One region of the Plantactinospora sp. CNZ320 genome, then DNA from elsewhere that is predicted to be linked to it. Evidence: riboswitches for the same ligand, from Rfam matches in the RefSeq annotation. Region 1 holds a riboswitch; the other holds the start of a gene.
The links. Region 1 has a riboswitch for cobalamin ahead of CLT71_RS01805 (CbtB domain-containing protein). Riboswitches for the same ligand answer to the same signal wherever they lie in the genome.
Positions count from the first base shown of each region.

Region 1 (7,050 bases):
CCGGACGGGCCGGCCCGGGTCACCGAGGCACTGGACGGTCCCGACATCGCCGCGATACCGGCCGAGTTGTCATCGGCACCGAGCGGGTCGGCACCGGCACCGGCGGTCGGCGCCCACCCGGGCGGTGTGCTGGTGGCCGGTACCCGGCTCGGCCGGTTGACCGCCGACCAGGCCGACCTGCTGGCCGAGCTGGCGGGAACGGACGAGATCGTCGTCACGCCGTGGCGCAGCCTGGTGCTCGACGCCGAGGGACCCGATATCGTCGGCCGGCTGGCAGCCGCCGGCCTGCTCGTCGACCCGGCCTCGCCCTGGCTCGGCGTGACCGCCTGCACCGGCCGACCCGGCTGCGCCAGCGCCCTCGCCGACGTGCGCCGGGACGTCACCGAGGCGCTGGCCGACGCCGAAACGGCAGCCGACGCCGAGACGGCGGCCGGGGCGACACCTCCGGCACACCGGACGACACTTCCGGCGCACGGGGCGGCAATGCCACATGCGGCAGCTCCGGCGGACGGGGCGGGGCTTCCGGTGCACGTGGTCGGTTGCGAGCGCGGTTGCGGCCGACCGGCCGGACCGGCCGTACTGGCGGTCGCCACCGGCACCGGATACCGGATCGAGGCCGGCGGCACCAGCCGACCGGGTACCCCGGCGGCCGCCCTGGCCGCGCGGGCAGAAGGGCAGAAGTGAGCTACGAGTACATCCGCGACGGTGCGGAGATCTACCGACAGTCGTTCGCGACCATCCGGGCCGAGGCCGACCTCTCCGCGCTGCCGCCGGAGATCGCGCCGGTGGTGGTACGGATGATCCACGCCAGCGGCAGCGTCGACCTGGCCGCCGACGTCGAGGCCGCACCCGACCTGGTCCACGCCGGCCGGGCCGCGCTGCGGGCCGGTGCGCCGATCCTCTGCGACGCGGTGATGGTCGCCGCCGGCATCACCCGGGCCCGGCTGCCCCGGGACAACGAGGTGCTCTGCACGCTGCGCGACCCCGAGGTGCCCGACCTGGCCCGCCGGCTCGGCACCACCCGCAGTGCGGCCGCCCTGGAGCTGTGGCGGGACCGGCTCGACGGGGCGGTGGTGGCGATCGGCAACGCCCCCACCGCGCTGTTCCGGCTGCTGGAGATGATCGACGAGGGGGCCGCCCGGCCGGCGGCGATCGTCGGCGTACCAGTGGGGTTCATCGGGGCGGCCGAGTCGAAGCAGGCGCTGGCCGGGCACGGCGCCGGCATCCCTTACCTGGTGGTGCACGGCCGGCGCGGCGGCAGCGCCGTCACCGCCGCCGCCGTCAACGCGATCGCGAGCGAGGTCGAATGAGCGCGTCCGAACCCGGCGGCGGACCAGATGTCGACGGCGGCCGGCGGCCCGGCACGCTGCGTGGCGTCGGCGTCGGGCCGGGCGATCCCGAACTGGTGACGGTGAAGGCGGCCCGGCTGATCGGCGCCGCCGACGTGATCGCCTACTACTCGGCCCGGCACGGCCGCAGCATCGCCCGGTCGATAGCCGAGCCCTACCTCCGGGACGGCCAGCTGACCGAGCCGCTCGTCTATCCGGTCACCACCGAGACCACCGACCATCCGGGCGGCTACGAGGCGGCGATCACCGAGTTCTACGACGCCAGCGCGGAGCGGCTCGCCGCGCACCTGCGCGCCGGGCGGGACGTGGTGGTGATCTGTGCCGGCGATCCGATGTTCTACGGCTCCTACATGTACCTGCACGAGCGGCTCGCGCACCGGTTCCCCGCCGAGGTGGTACCCGGGGTCACCTCGATCAGCGCCGCGACCGCCGTACTGGGTCGGCCGCTCGTCGAGCGGGACGAGGTGCTCACCGTACTGCCCGGGACGCTGCCGGCTGACGAGTTGACCCGTCGACTCGCCGACACCGACGCTGCCGCCGTACTCAAGCTGGGGCGGACGTTTCCGCAGGTACGGGCGGCGTTCGCCGATGCCGGGCGGCTGGACGACGCCTGGTACGTCGAGCGGGCCACCGCGCCGGTCGGCCGTGAACTGCCACTGGCCGAGGTCGACCCGGACGGGGTGCCGTACTTCTCGCTCGCCGTGCTGACCAGCCCCACCGGCGACGCCGTGGCGGCTCGTGTCCGCACGGCACCTGCCGCAACAGCGACACCCGATGCCACGACTTCGACCGGACGGGCGACTTCGACCGGACCGGCGACTTCGACCGGACCGGTGGCTTCGGCTGGCGCGGTGGCGGCCGGGGGCGGGGCACCGGCCGGCGAGGTGACAGTGCTCGGCCTCGGCCCCGCCGGCACCCGATGGCTCACCCCGGAGACCAGCCAGGCGCTGCGCGAGGCGGAGCACCTGGTCGGCTACGGCCCGTACGTCGACCGGGTGCCGCACCGCCCCGGACAGCACCGGCACACCTCCGGCAACCAGGTCGAGATCGACCGGGCCCGGCACGCCCTGGAACTCGCCCTGGCCGGTGCCCGGGTGGCCGTGGTCTCCTCCGGCGACCCGGGAGTCTTCGCGATGGCCACGGCGGTGCTGGAGGTCGCCACCGGTGACAAGCGGTTCGACGCCGTCCCGGTGCGGGTGCTGCCCGGGTTGACCGCGGCGCAGGCGGCGGCGAGCCGGATCGGTGCCCCGCTCGGCCACGACTTCGCGGTGCTGTCGCTCTCGGACCGGTTGAAGCCGTGGGCAGTGATCGAGCAGCGGTTGGCCGGCGCGGCCGCCGCCGACCTGGTGCTGGCGCTCTACAACCCGGCCTCGGCCAGCCGACGGTGGCAGGTCGAGGCGGCCCGGAAGGTGTTGCTGCGGCACCGGAGCGCCGACACGCCGGTGGTGATCGCCCGGGACGTGGGCCGGCCGGGGGAGCGGGTCACCGTGGTACCACTGGCCGACCTCGATCCATCCGATGTGGACATGCGCTGCCTGCTGATCGTCGGTTCCTCCACCACCCGGACCGATCGGCGGGCGGACGGTTCGACGGTGGTCTGGACGCCCCGGACCTATCCCGGCTGAGCACCGTCCGCCCGGCCGGCTCCGGGCGGTACCCGATCCAACCAGGCCAGCGCCGCCGCCACGTCGCCGACCGCCGCCGGCAGGGCGACCGGCGCCGGCCGGTCCACCAGCACCACCGGCAACCCCAGCTCGCGGGCGGCGGTCAGCTTCGCCATCGTGTACGTCCCACCGCTGTCCTTGCTGACCAGCACGTCGATCCGGTGCCCGGTCAACAGTTCCCGCTCCGACGCCACCCGGTAGGGTCCCCGGTCGCGGAGCAGGGTCACGTTGTCCGGCAACGGGACGGTCGGCTCGTCAACCACCCGGACCAGCAGCCAGGTGCCGGTCAGGTGCAGAAAGGCGCCGAGCCCCTGCCGGCCGGTGGTGACGAAGGCCCGCCGGCCCAGCCGGGGCAGCAGGTCGGCGGCGGCGGCGAGATCGGGTACCCGGTGCCAGCGGTCCCCGGGACCGGCCGTCCACCCTGGACGCCCCAACCGCAGGTACGGTACCCCGGTCGCCTCGGCCGCCCGCACCGCCGACGACCGCATCCGGGCCGCGTACGGGTGTGTGGCGTCGACGAGTACGTCGACCCGGTGCTCGACGAGCCAGCGGGTGAGTCCGGCCACGCCACCGAACCCGCCGATCCGCACCTCGCCGACCGGCAACCGGGGATCGGCGACCCGGCCGGCCAGTGAGGAGACCACCACGGTGTCGGGGCGGCCGGCCAGCGCGGCGGCCAGCTCCCGCGCCTCGGCGGTGCCGCCGAGCAGCAGCACCCGGGTCGTCACGGGCGCGACGGTATCGGCCGGCCCCGGCCGGCACAACCGGACGGTGTGGCGGCGGTGACCTCCGACACCCGGAGCGGGCGGTACGGCGCACCGGCCGACCGTGAACCGCCGGCCGGCCGGTGCCCCGGTTGACCGCCGGGTACCGCCCGGTTACGGTCGACTGGCCATCTGCGGCGGTACGAGGGAAGCCGGTGAAAGTCCGGCGCGGTCGCGCCACTGTGAGCGGTCCCGACCCCGGTCGGGTTCCGCGAGCCAGGACGCTCGGTCGTCGCAGCCTGTCGACGGGGACGCGTCATCCCCGAGGAGGTTCTACGCGCATGTCCAGCCCTGCTCCGGCCCGTCCGCTCGCCCAGCCTGTCGTTTCCGTCCGGCTACTGTGGACGGCTCTCGCCGTGGTCGCCCTGCTCGCCCTGCTGGTCTACCTGGTCGCCTTCGACCAGGGGGCTGTCTCGCGCAGCGGCATGTTCCTGCACGAGTTGATGCACGACGGTCGGCACCTGCTCGGCGTTCCCTGCCACTGAATCGTCGCACCGACGTGTCGACGTTTCTGTCCGTACTGCTGCGTGGCCTGCTCGCGGGCCTGGTCGCCGGTCTGATCGCCGGCACCTTCGGTTATTTCGTCGGCGAGCCGCGGATCGATGCCGCGATCGCGATCGAGGAGGCGGCGACCCACGCCGCCCCCGGGGTCGAGGCCGACCACCACGCCGAGGAACTCGTCGGCCGCGACGGTCAGCGCGCCGGGCTGTTCCTGGCCACCGGGCTGTTCGGTGCCGCGATGGGCGGCCTGCTCGCCACCGGGTACGTCCTGCTGCGCCGTCGACTGCGCAGCACCGACGACGGCCGGGCGGCGCTGCTGCTGGCCGGCGGGGCACTGCTCGGGGCGGTGGTCGTGCCGTTCGGCAAGTATCCGGCGAACCCTCCGGCGGTCGGCAACCCGGACACCATCGACCAGCGGACCGGCAGCTACCTGCTGCTGGTGGTGCTCGGGCTGGTGGCCGTCTGGGCAGGTGCGCTCGCCCACCGTTCGGTCGCCCCGCACACCCCGTACGCGCTGCGGGCCTCGGCGGCGGTCGGCGGCTTCCTGCTGGTCGCGGCGGTCGCGTACACCGTGCTGCCGTCGTATTCGGAGGTGCCGGGCGACTTCCCGGCGGCGCTGTTGTGGGAGTTCCGGCTCGCCTCGCTGGGCACCCAGGTGGTGCTCTGGACCGGGATCGGGCTGCTCTTCGCCGTGCTGCTCGGCTGGCGGGGCCGGGACCGGCGGCAGGCTGGCGACGGTGGGCCGGGACGGTCCGCCGGGACGCCGGACGGTGCCGGGGCGTCGGCCGGCCGGTGAGCCCGACGAGTCTGCACCTGGTCGCGCACGCCCACACGAGCGCGCTGCGGCGGGCGGTGTTCGGCGGCGACGACAGCCTCGATGCCGGCGGCCTGGCGGCGGCCCGCGCCCTGGCCGACACCGGGCCGGGCCGGCCTGGGCCGTTCGGCCGGGTCGACGCCTGCCTCAGTACTCCGGCCGAGGCGGGCCGGCAGACCGGGTACGCGCTGGGCCTGCGGCCGACCGCCGTGCCCGCGCTCGCCGACTGTGACTACGGCCGGTGGACCGGGCTGCCGCTGGCCGAGGTCGCCGCCCGGGAGCCCGAGGCGCTGCGGGACTGGCTCGGCAACCCGAAGGCGGCCCCGCACGGCGGCGAGTCAGTCGAGGCGCTGCTCGACCGGGTCGACCGCTGGCTGGCCGGCGCGCGTGACCTGGGCGGGCGGATCGTCGCCGTCACCCATCCGGTGGTGGTCCGGGCCGCGCTGGTCCGGGCGCTGCGGCTGCCGGCCGCCACCTTCTGGCGGCTGGAGGTGGCCCCGCTGGCGGTGGTCCGGCTGGCCGGGCGTGGCCCCGGCTGGCTGCTCCGGCTCACCGCCCCGCCCGGCGCTGGGCGGGGCGGTGCCGAGCCGGGATAACCGGCGGAACCGCCCGGTTGCCCGGGTATATTTTTCTGACGCGTCAACCACGGGGGGAGGGTCGTGCGGACACAGCGTGCTCTGCTCCGTCGGCACGCCCGCACCGCCGCCGTCGGGCCGGGGATGCGACCGCAGCGTGGGGTGCCGGCCACTCCCGCGGTCAGGGCTTCCCGATCATGAACGGCTCGCCGCTGCCCCGGATCGCCGTGCTCGGCGCCGGACACGTCGGACCGGCTATCGCCCGGGTCGCGCTCGCCGCCGGCCATCGGGTGACGATCGCCGCCTCCGGCGACCCCGAGAGGATCGCCCTGATCACCCAGATCCTGGTGCCGGGCGTCGAGGCGCGGTGGGCAGCCGACGCCGTACGCGACGCCGACCTGGTGGTACTGGCGATCCCGCTGCACCGGTTCGCGGACTTCGACCCCGCACTGGTCGCGGGCAAGCTGGTCGTGGACACCATGAACTACTGGCCGCCCACCGACGGCGTGCAGGAGCTGTTCGAGGATCCCCGGTACGGCAGCAGCGAGATCGTCGCCCGCCGGCTCGACCGGTCGACGGTGGTGAAGACGTTCAACCACGCCGGTTACCACCAGATCGAGGAGGAGCGCCGGCCGGTGGGTGACCCGGACCGGCGCGCGCTCGGGGTGGCCGGGGACGACGGAGCGGCCACGGATCTGGTGGCCGGGGTCGTCGAGCGGATCGGCTACGACGCCGTACGGCTGGAGAGCCTCGTCGCCGGGCGGCTGCTCGAACCCGGCGGCCCGGTTTTCGGCGCCTCGCTGCGCCGCGCCGAGTTCGAACGCGCCGTCCGGGGCGTGCTGCGCTAGGTCGACCGGGGATCGCGGGCTACCGGCCGTGCCCCGGTGACCGATCGATCAACTCGTGCCCACCGACCTTGACAAGCCTGCCCGGGATCCAGAATTCTCAGTGAGTTGTATCGTTTCAGCCCGGTCGTGCTCACCCCACCACCAGGATCGGGTCGCACCCCACATTGGAGACCCATGAGATCTCGAACCAGGACAGGCCGGAGGTTCTCCCCGCTGTCGCGGGCGGCCGTCGCGGTCCTCTCGACCACCGTGTTGCTGGTCGGCAGTCCGGCTACCGTCTCGGCCGGGCCGGGTGGCGGACACGACTCCGGACCCCGCCTCGAACGCCTCGACCGCGGGCTCGCCGCGGTCGCCACCGGCGACGGAGTGTTCCTCAGTTGGCGGCTGCTCGGCGCCGAGGCGACCGGCCGGAGCCGTACCGGCCTGACCGGGACCGACTTCGCCGTCTACCGGGACGGGCGGCGGATCGGCACCGTCACCGACAGCACCAACTATCTCGACCGGGCCGGCACCGCCACCGCCGCCTACCAGGTCG
Region 1 covers NZ_PJMP01000001.1:446,869-453,918, forward strand. The annotation lists gene CLT71_RS01785 (precorrin-3B synthase) at 1-684, shown strand, start outside; gene CLT71_RS01790 (precorrin-8X methylmutase) at 681-1,310, shown strand; gene CLT71_RS01795 (precorrin-2 C(20)-methyltransferase) at 1,307-2,974, shown strand; gene CLT71_RS01800 (cobalt-precorrin-6A reductase) at 2,962-3,741, opposite strand; cobalamin riboswitch at 3,882-4,024, shown strand; gene CLT71_RS01805 (CbtB domain-containing protein) at 4,059-4,262, shown strand; gene CLT71_RS01810 (CbtA family protein) at 4,277-5,074, shown strand; gene CLT71_RS01815 (histidine phosphatase family protein) at 5,071-5,688, shown strand; gene CLT71_RS01820 (NAD(P)-binding domain-containing protein) at 5,865-6,515, shown strand; gene CLT71_RS01825 (rhamnogalacturonan lyase) at 6,690-7,050, shown strand, end outside.

Region 2 (7,050 bases), 180 kb from region 1:
CGGCCGGAATGGGAACCCCGCCGATCGTGAGGTCGCTGACCGCGAAGCGGCGCAACGCGACAGTGGACGGTGGTTCGTAGCGAAGCAGTTCCTCGACGGCGGCCGGCGACGGCTCGGCACCGGTACGCGCCAGCGCCAACTGCTCGGGGTTGCGCAACAGGGCGAGCAGCGAGGTGCCGATCACGTGTACCGAGTTCTCGTAGCCGGCGAAGAGCACGAGGAAGGCGAGCGAGGTCAGCTCGTCCTCGCGAGCCGGAGGTACGCGCGGCGTGCGGGCAGGGCACGCCGCGCGCGTACCCGGCGGATCAGAAGTCGTCGTCGAACCTGACCGTGCCGGTCACCCCGACCTGGTACGCCGAGACCCGCCGTTCGAAGAAGTTGGACAGCTCCTGCACGTCCTGCAACTCCATGAAGGCGAACGGGTTCGTCGACCCGTACCGCGGGGCGATGTCGAGCTGGGCCAGCCGGCGGTCCGCGACGTACTGGAGATACTCCCGCATGTCGGCGAGGGAGAGCCCGGAGACGCCGTGTTCGAGCAGGTCCTCGGCGAACTGCACCTCGCACTCGACCGCCTCGGCGAGCATCTGGCGGACCTGGTCGCGCAGTTCGTCGTCGAAGAGCTCCGGCTCCTCCCGACGTACGGTGTCGACGACGTCGAAGGCGAACGCCATGTGCATCGACTCGTCCCGGAACACCCAGTTGGTACCGGAGGCCAGCCCGTGCAGCAGCCCACGGGACCGGAGGAAGTAGACGTACGCGAACGCCCCGTAAAAGAACAGCCCCTCGATGCAGGCGGCGAAGCAGATCAGGTTGAGCAGGAACGCCCGCCGGTCGGCCCGGGTCCTCAGCTCACGCAGCTCGAACACCGAGTCGATCCACCGGAAGCAGAACTCGGCCTTGCGGCGGATCGACGGGATGTTCTCGATCGCGGCGAAGGCGGCGAACCGCTCCTCGTCGTCCGGCACGTACGTGTCGAGCAGGTTGAGATAGAACTGCACGTGTACCGCCTCCTCGAAGAGTTGGCGGGAGAGATAGAGCCGGCCCTCCGGCGAGTTGACGTGCTGATAGAGGTTGAGCACCAGGTTGTTGGCCACGATCGTGTCGCCGGTGGCGAAGAACGCGACCAGTCGGCTGACCAGGTGCCGCTCGGCCGGTGAGAGCCGGTCCAGGTCGGCCAGGTCGGCGTGCAGGTCGACCTCCTCGACCGTCCAGGTGTTCCGGATCGCGTCGCGGAACCGGTCGAAGAAGTGCGGGTAGCGCATCGGGCGCAGGGTCAGGTCCATTCCGGGGTCGAGCAGCATGGGTACCTCGTCGATTGTGGATCGGTCGGCGGTGCGCCGGCCGCTCACGGCGGTGTCGGTGGCGGTCGTGGGTGCGGTGTCGGTGGCGGGTGCGGCGGTGGTCACCGGTGCGGCGGCGGTCACTGGCAGGCGTCGCAGGACTCGGGGTTCTCCAGTGAGCAGGCCAGCGCCGCGTCCGGGGAGCCTTGGACCGCCAGCGTCACGGCGGGCAGCGTCATGGCGGGCAGCGTCACGGCGGGCAGCGCGGGCCGGGCAACCGGCTGCGCCGTCACCGTCGCCTGCTGGATCCGGGTGGCCGGGCGAGACCGGAGGTAGTAGGTCGTCTTCAGTCCGGACTTCCAGGCGTACAGGTACATCGAGCTGAGCCGGCCGATGTCCGGGGCGGCCATGAAGAGGTTCAGTGACTGGGACTGGTCGACGTAGGGCGCCCGGGCGGCAGCCAGGTCGATCAGCGCCCGCTGCGGCAGCTCCCAGGCGGTACGGAACACCTCGCGCAGCCGCGCCGGCAACTCCTCGATGCCCTGCACCGAGCCGTCCGCCCGCTTGATCGCGGCCCGGATCCGCTCCGTCCACAGCCCACGTGCCTTCAGCTCCGCCACCAGAGCCGTGTTCACCTGGAGGAACTCCCCGCTCAGCGTCTCCCGTTTGAACAGGTTGGAGACCTGCGGCTCGATGCACTCGTAACAGCCGGCGATCGAGGCGATGGTGGCCGTCGGGGCGATCGCGACCAGCAGCGAGTTGCGCAGCCCGTACGCCGAGATCCGCTCGCGCAGTGCGGCCCAGCGGCCGGTCTGGCTGCCGGTCACCCCCCACAGGTCGGGTTGGAGCTGCCCGGCCGCCGCCCGGGTCTGCGGGTACGCCGGATGGGCGCCGAACCGCTCGGCCAGCCCGGCCGAGGTCTCCAGCGCGGTCAGGTAGATCTCCTCGGCGATCCGGGTGGAGAGTTCCTTCGCCTCGGGCGAGTCGAACGGCAGCCGCAGCGCGAAGAAGACGTCCTGCAACCCCATCACCCCGAGCCCGACCGGCCGCCAGCGGGGATTGCTCGCCGCCGCCTCCCGGCTCGGGTAGTAGTTGATGTCGATCACCCGGTCCAGGAAGGTCACCGCGGTCCGGACGGTCTCGCGCAGCCGTACCCAGTCGATCCGGTCCAAGGCAGCGGGTGCACCGCCCGGGGCGGCCGGGTCGGCGACCAGGTGCGCGGCCAGGTTGACCGAGCCCAGGTTGCAGACGGCGGTCTCGGTGTCGCCGGAGACCTCGATGATCTCCGTGCAGAGATTGGAGAGGTGCACCACGTTGCCCGGCTCGGCGGTCTGGTTGCAGAGCCGGTTCGAGGTGTCCTTGAAGGTCATCCACCCGTTGCCGGTCTGGGCCAGCGTGCGCATCATCCGGCCGTAGAGGTCACGGGCCCGGACCTGGCGGACGTGCCGGCCCTGCTCTTCGGCGGCTCGGTACGCCGCGTCGAACTCCGCGCCCCACAGATCCGGCAACTCCGGCACCTCGTCCGGGTCGAAGAGCGACCAGACCTCGTCCGCCTCGACCCGCCGCATGAACTCGTCCGGGATCCAGTTGGCCAGGTTCAGGTTGTGGGTCCGCCGGGCCTCCTCGCCGGTGTTGTCCCGCAGTTGCAGGAACTCCTCGACATCCGGGTGCCACGGTTCGAGATAGACGCAGGCCGCGCCCTTGCGCCGGCCACCCTGGTTGACCGCCGCCACCGACGAGTCGAGGGTACGCAGGAACGGGACGATCCCGTTGGAGGTGCCGTTGGTGCCCCGGATCAGCGCGCCCCGGGAGCGGACCCGGGACCAGGCGATGCCGATCCCACCGGCGAACTTGGACAGCCGCGCCACCTGGGCGTAGCGGTCGTAGATCGAGTCGAGTTCGTCGCGGGGCGAGTCGACCAGATAGCAGGAGGACATCTGGGTGTGCCGGGTGCCGGAGTTGAACAGCGTCGGTGAGCTGGGCAGATAGGCGAGCGACGCCATCAGCCGGTAGAAGCCGACCGCCTCGTCCGGGGTACGGGACAGTCCACATGCGACCCGGAGCAGCCAGTACTGCGGGGTCTCCAGGACCAGCCGGTCCACCGGGTGCCGCAGCAGGTACCGGTCGTAGACGGTACGCAGCCCGAAGTACTCGAAGCGTCGGTCGGCGGCCGGGTCGACGGCCTCGTCCAACTCGTCGGCGTACGTCCGGACGAACTCGGCCGTCTCGTCGCCGATCAGGCCGTGCCGGTGCCCGAGCCGGATCGACCCGCTGAACGAGTCGACGCCCTGTCCCCGGACCTCCTGTTCGAGGTACCCGGCGAGCAGTCGGGCGGCCAGCCGGGAGTACTGCGGCTCCTCGCCGATCAACTCGGCGGCGGTCTGCACGCAGAGCCGGTGCAGCTCGGCCGCGCCGGCCCCCTCGGCCAGGCTGTTGACCACCCGGGTCGCCAGCCGTACCGGGTCGACGTCGGGGAGGTCGTCGGCCTGGCGGCGCACCGCGCGGGCGATCGTGCCGACGTCGGCCGGTCCGGTCGTGCCACCACCACCCGCTCCCGGCGGGCTGGCGGGCCAGTCGGGGCGGTAGCCGGTCCGTCGCACCGTCGACCGCTCGCCGTCGTCGTCCTGTGCCGCCGACCCGTCCGGCGTGGCCTCGGTGACTGTCACAACTCTCTCCTCGCGCACTCGACTCCTCCGGTCCGGAGGAAGCCGCGCGGGGACGCCGACGGGCACGCGTCGACGTGCGTCGGTGGCGTCGGCCGTCCCGCGCGGCCTCGGACCGCCGCGTACGGGCTCGTACACGGCGCGCTGGCAGGTCTTCGGACTCGTGGACGGGCCACGGGCGTACCCGGGTTCGCCTACTGGCCGTCGCTTCCCAGGCGGACCGGCTGTCGGGCCGGGCAACCCAGTGCGTGATGACGGCTGTCGTTTCCACTCACCGCTGCGGGGCAGTTCCGGACTCCTACCGGATTCCCTCTTGCCTCGACCGCCGGGCGGCGGCCGAACCAGCTGCGATCAACACCATATATAGGGATGGCCCGAAAGTCATACCCCAATATGTCGTGTCGGCGTGTCGGCGTGTCGGCATCCTCACCCTCGGGCGGGCGCGTTCACGCCGGAGCGGCGGCACGGTCGAGGTCACAACGGACACTCCTCGCCCGTCCTTCCTGGCGACGCCACCGTGCCCGGGCCACCGACCCGGTGGAGTCCGGCTCCGGCCGACGAGACACGAAGCCGGCGAGACAGAGAGACGAAGCCGGCGAGACACCAGAGCGACGAGACACGGAGAGACCATGCACATCCTGATAACCGGGGCGACCGGGCGGCTCGGCCGCGCACTCACCCCGGAACTGGCCCGGGCCGGGCACACCGTACGGGCCGCCAGCCGGACTCCGGCGCCGACCGGGGTACCCACTCCGGACCGGCCGGTGCCCGACGGTGGCGCGGTGCACCGGATCCGGCTCGACCTGGCCACCGGGGACGGGCTCCCGGCGGCGGTCGACGGCGTCGACGTCGTCGTGCACGCGGCATCCGCGCCCTATCAGCGCGGCTACACCCGTCAGGTCGACGTGACCGGCACCCGCCGGCTGGTCGAGGCCGCAGACCGGGCCGGGGTACGGCACCTGGTGTACATCTCGATCGTCGGCGTCGACCGGGTGCCCTGGCCGTACTTCCGGATCAAGGTCGAGGCCGAGTCGCTGGTCGCGGCCGGCCCGGTGCCGTGGACGGTGCTCCGGGTCACCCAGTTCCACGAGTTCCTGGCCGAGGCGTTGAGTCGGCTGGCCCGGCTGCCGGTGCTGCCCATCGACCCGGCGATCCCCGCACAACCGGTCGACGTCGCCGATGTCGCCGTGCACCTGCGGTCGCGGGTGACCGCCGCGCCAGCCGGGGCGATCGAGGAGTTCGGCGGACCGGCGGTACTCGACGCCGACACCCTCGCCCGGGAGTGGCTGGCGGCGCGACAGATCCGGCGTCGGCTCGTCCGGCTACCGGTGCCAGGTCGGCTCGGCCGCGCCTTCCGGTCGGGTGGGATGGTCTCCCCGGCCGGGGACCGGGGCCGGATCACCTGGTCGGAGTACCTCGCCGCCTCGCCGGAACAGGAACGCTAGGGTGCCCGACCGGACCGTACGACAGCCGGTGCCGAGCAGGGCCGTGCAGCCGAACACGAGCGCGTACCACCAGACGTCGCCGTGCACTGTGCTCAACTCGCCGTACCGGTTGGCCAGGAAGCCGGTGAAGACCAGCACCGACAGGAGTGAGACCGAGAGTACGGCCCGTGGGTCCGCGACGAGCGCCGCGTACCCGGCCACGACCGCGGCGGGTATCACCAGCCGGGCGGCGACGGCGTCGGGCGGGAACAGCGCGGCGGAGAGCACCGCGGCGAGCACCAGCGCCACGCTGCCCGCCGCGACGCTGATCCCGGTCGGTGTTCCGGCCGGCCGGTCGTCCGGGCCGGTGCGGGTTTCGACGATCATCACACTCCTCGCTGCGCCAGGGCCGGAGGTTCGGGTGCGGTCCGGCTGACGGTTCCGGCCGGACCGGGTACGGCGAGCCGGTACCCCTGTCCCGATCCCGCCGGTTGAATAGCAACGCCGCTACTGGTCGGAGTGGGCCGCCGTTGACGTTTTCGCTACGACGCCGGCCGGTTTCCGCACGCCGGATTGGCGCCACCGGCACCGTCGCGAACGGTCGCCGGGACGGTGGCGCACCCGGGGGCGGCGGCTTACCCGGGGCGATGGGCGTACCCGGGGGCGGTGGCCTGCGGCGGGCCGGGCCGGACCCGGGCGGTGGCCTGCGGCGGGCCGGGCCGGGCCGGACCCGGGCGTATGCGCGGCGTGCGGAAACCGGGCGGGGTCGTATGCGGCGCGTCAACGGCCCTGGCGGTACCTCGTGCCGCGCGCGACGGTCGGTGCCGTGACAACTGACGAAGCCGGGTCGCCGCACGCGATCCACGCCCTGGTCCTCGTCCGGCTGCCCGGCCCCGACCCGGCACCCTTCCGGCGCTTCCTGGCCGCCGAACCGGAGATCGACGCCGCCTGGCACGTCGTCGGCGACATCGACCTGGTGGTCAAGGTCGCCTGCCCGAGCCTGCCCGAACTGGATCGGCTGATCACCGCGATGCGTACCCGGGGTGGGGCGGCGGCCACCGTCACCCACCTGGTGGTCGGCGTGGTCGCCCTCTCCCCCGTGGCCTCGGCGACGACCGGCCCGACGACGACGGACCCCGGGACGACCGACCCGGAGGCAAGCGATCCTGGGAGGGCGACCGACCCCGGGACGACCGATCCGGACGCAAGCAGTCCTGGGACGGCGACCGACCTCGGGCGGACCGATCCGGGGACGCCGGCGGTCGGGGACGACCGGCCCCGGCAGGCACTCCCGCCGACCGAACACGGTTGGCAGCCGTCGCCGAGCCGTACCCGGCAGGCCGGGCGCCGTACCGTCGGGGCGGGGGCGGCCCGATGACCCTGTCGGACATCATCCCGTCGCTGCGTTCCTCACTGCGCGTCCCGTTGACCGAGGTCTGGCCGATGACCGCCGCTTGGGCGGACCACGGTGACCTCCGGGTGGGCGGGGTGTCGATGACCTCGGTGGCGACCGACCATGGCACCCCGAGCTACGTACTCGACGAGGCGGACGTGCGGCAGGCTGCCGGGACTACCTCGCGGCGTTCGGCGAGGGCGGCGTCGCGTACACCGGGAAGGCCCTGCTCAGCCGGGGCGTCGCCCGTTGGCTCGCCGAGGAGGGGCTGCGGCTCTACGTCGGTTCCG
Region 2 covers NZ_PJMP01000001.1:627,025-634,074, reverse strand. The annotation lists gene CLT71_RS02595 (cytochrome P450) at 1-217, opposite strand, end outside; gene CLT71_RS02590 (ribonucleotide-diphosphate reductase subunit beta) at 306-1,301, opposite strand; gene CLT71_RS02585 (ribonucleoside-diphosphate reductase subunit alpha) at 1,421-3,880, opposite strand; cobalamin riboswitch at 4,073-4,304, opposite strand; gene CLT71_RS02580 (NAD(P)H-binding protein) at 4,573-5,388, shown strand; gene CLT71_RS02575 (Lrp/AsnC ligand binding domain-containing protein) at 6,194-6,745, shown strand; partial or broken gene CLT71_RS37750 (diaminopimelate decarboxylase family protein) at 6,942-7,050, shown strand, end outside.
Region 2: linked by a shared signal. The riboswitch ahead of CLT71_RS02585 (ribonucleoside-diphosphate reductase subunit alpha) and the one ahead of CLT71_RS01805 (CbtB domain-containing protein) in region 1 are both predicted to bind cobalamin.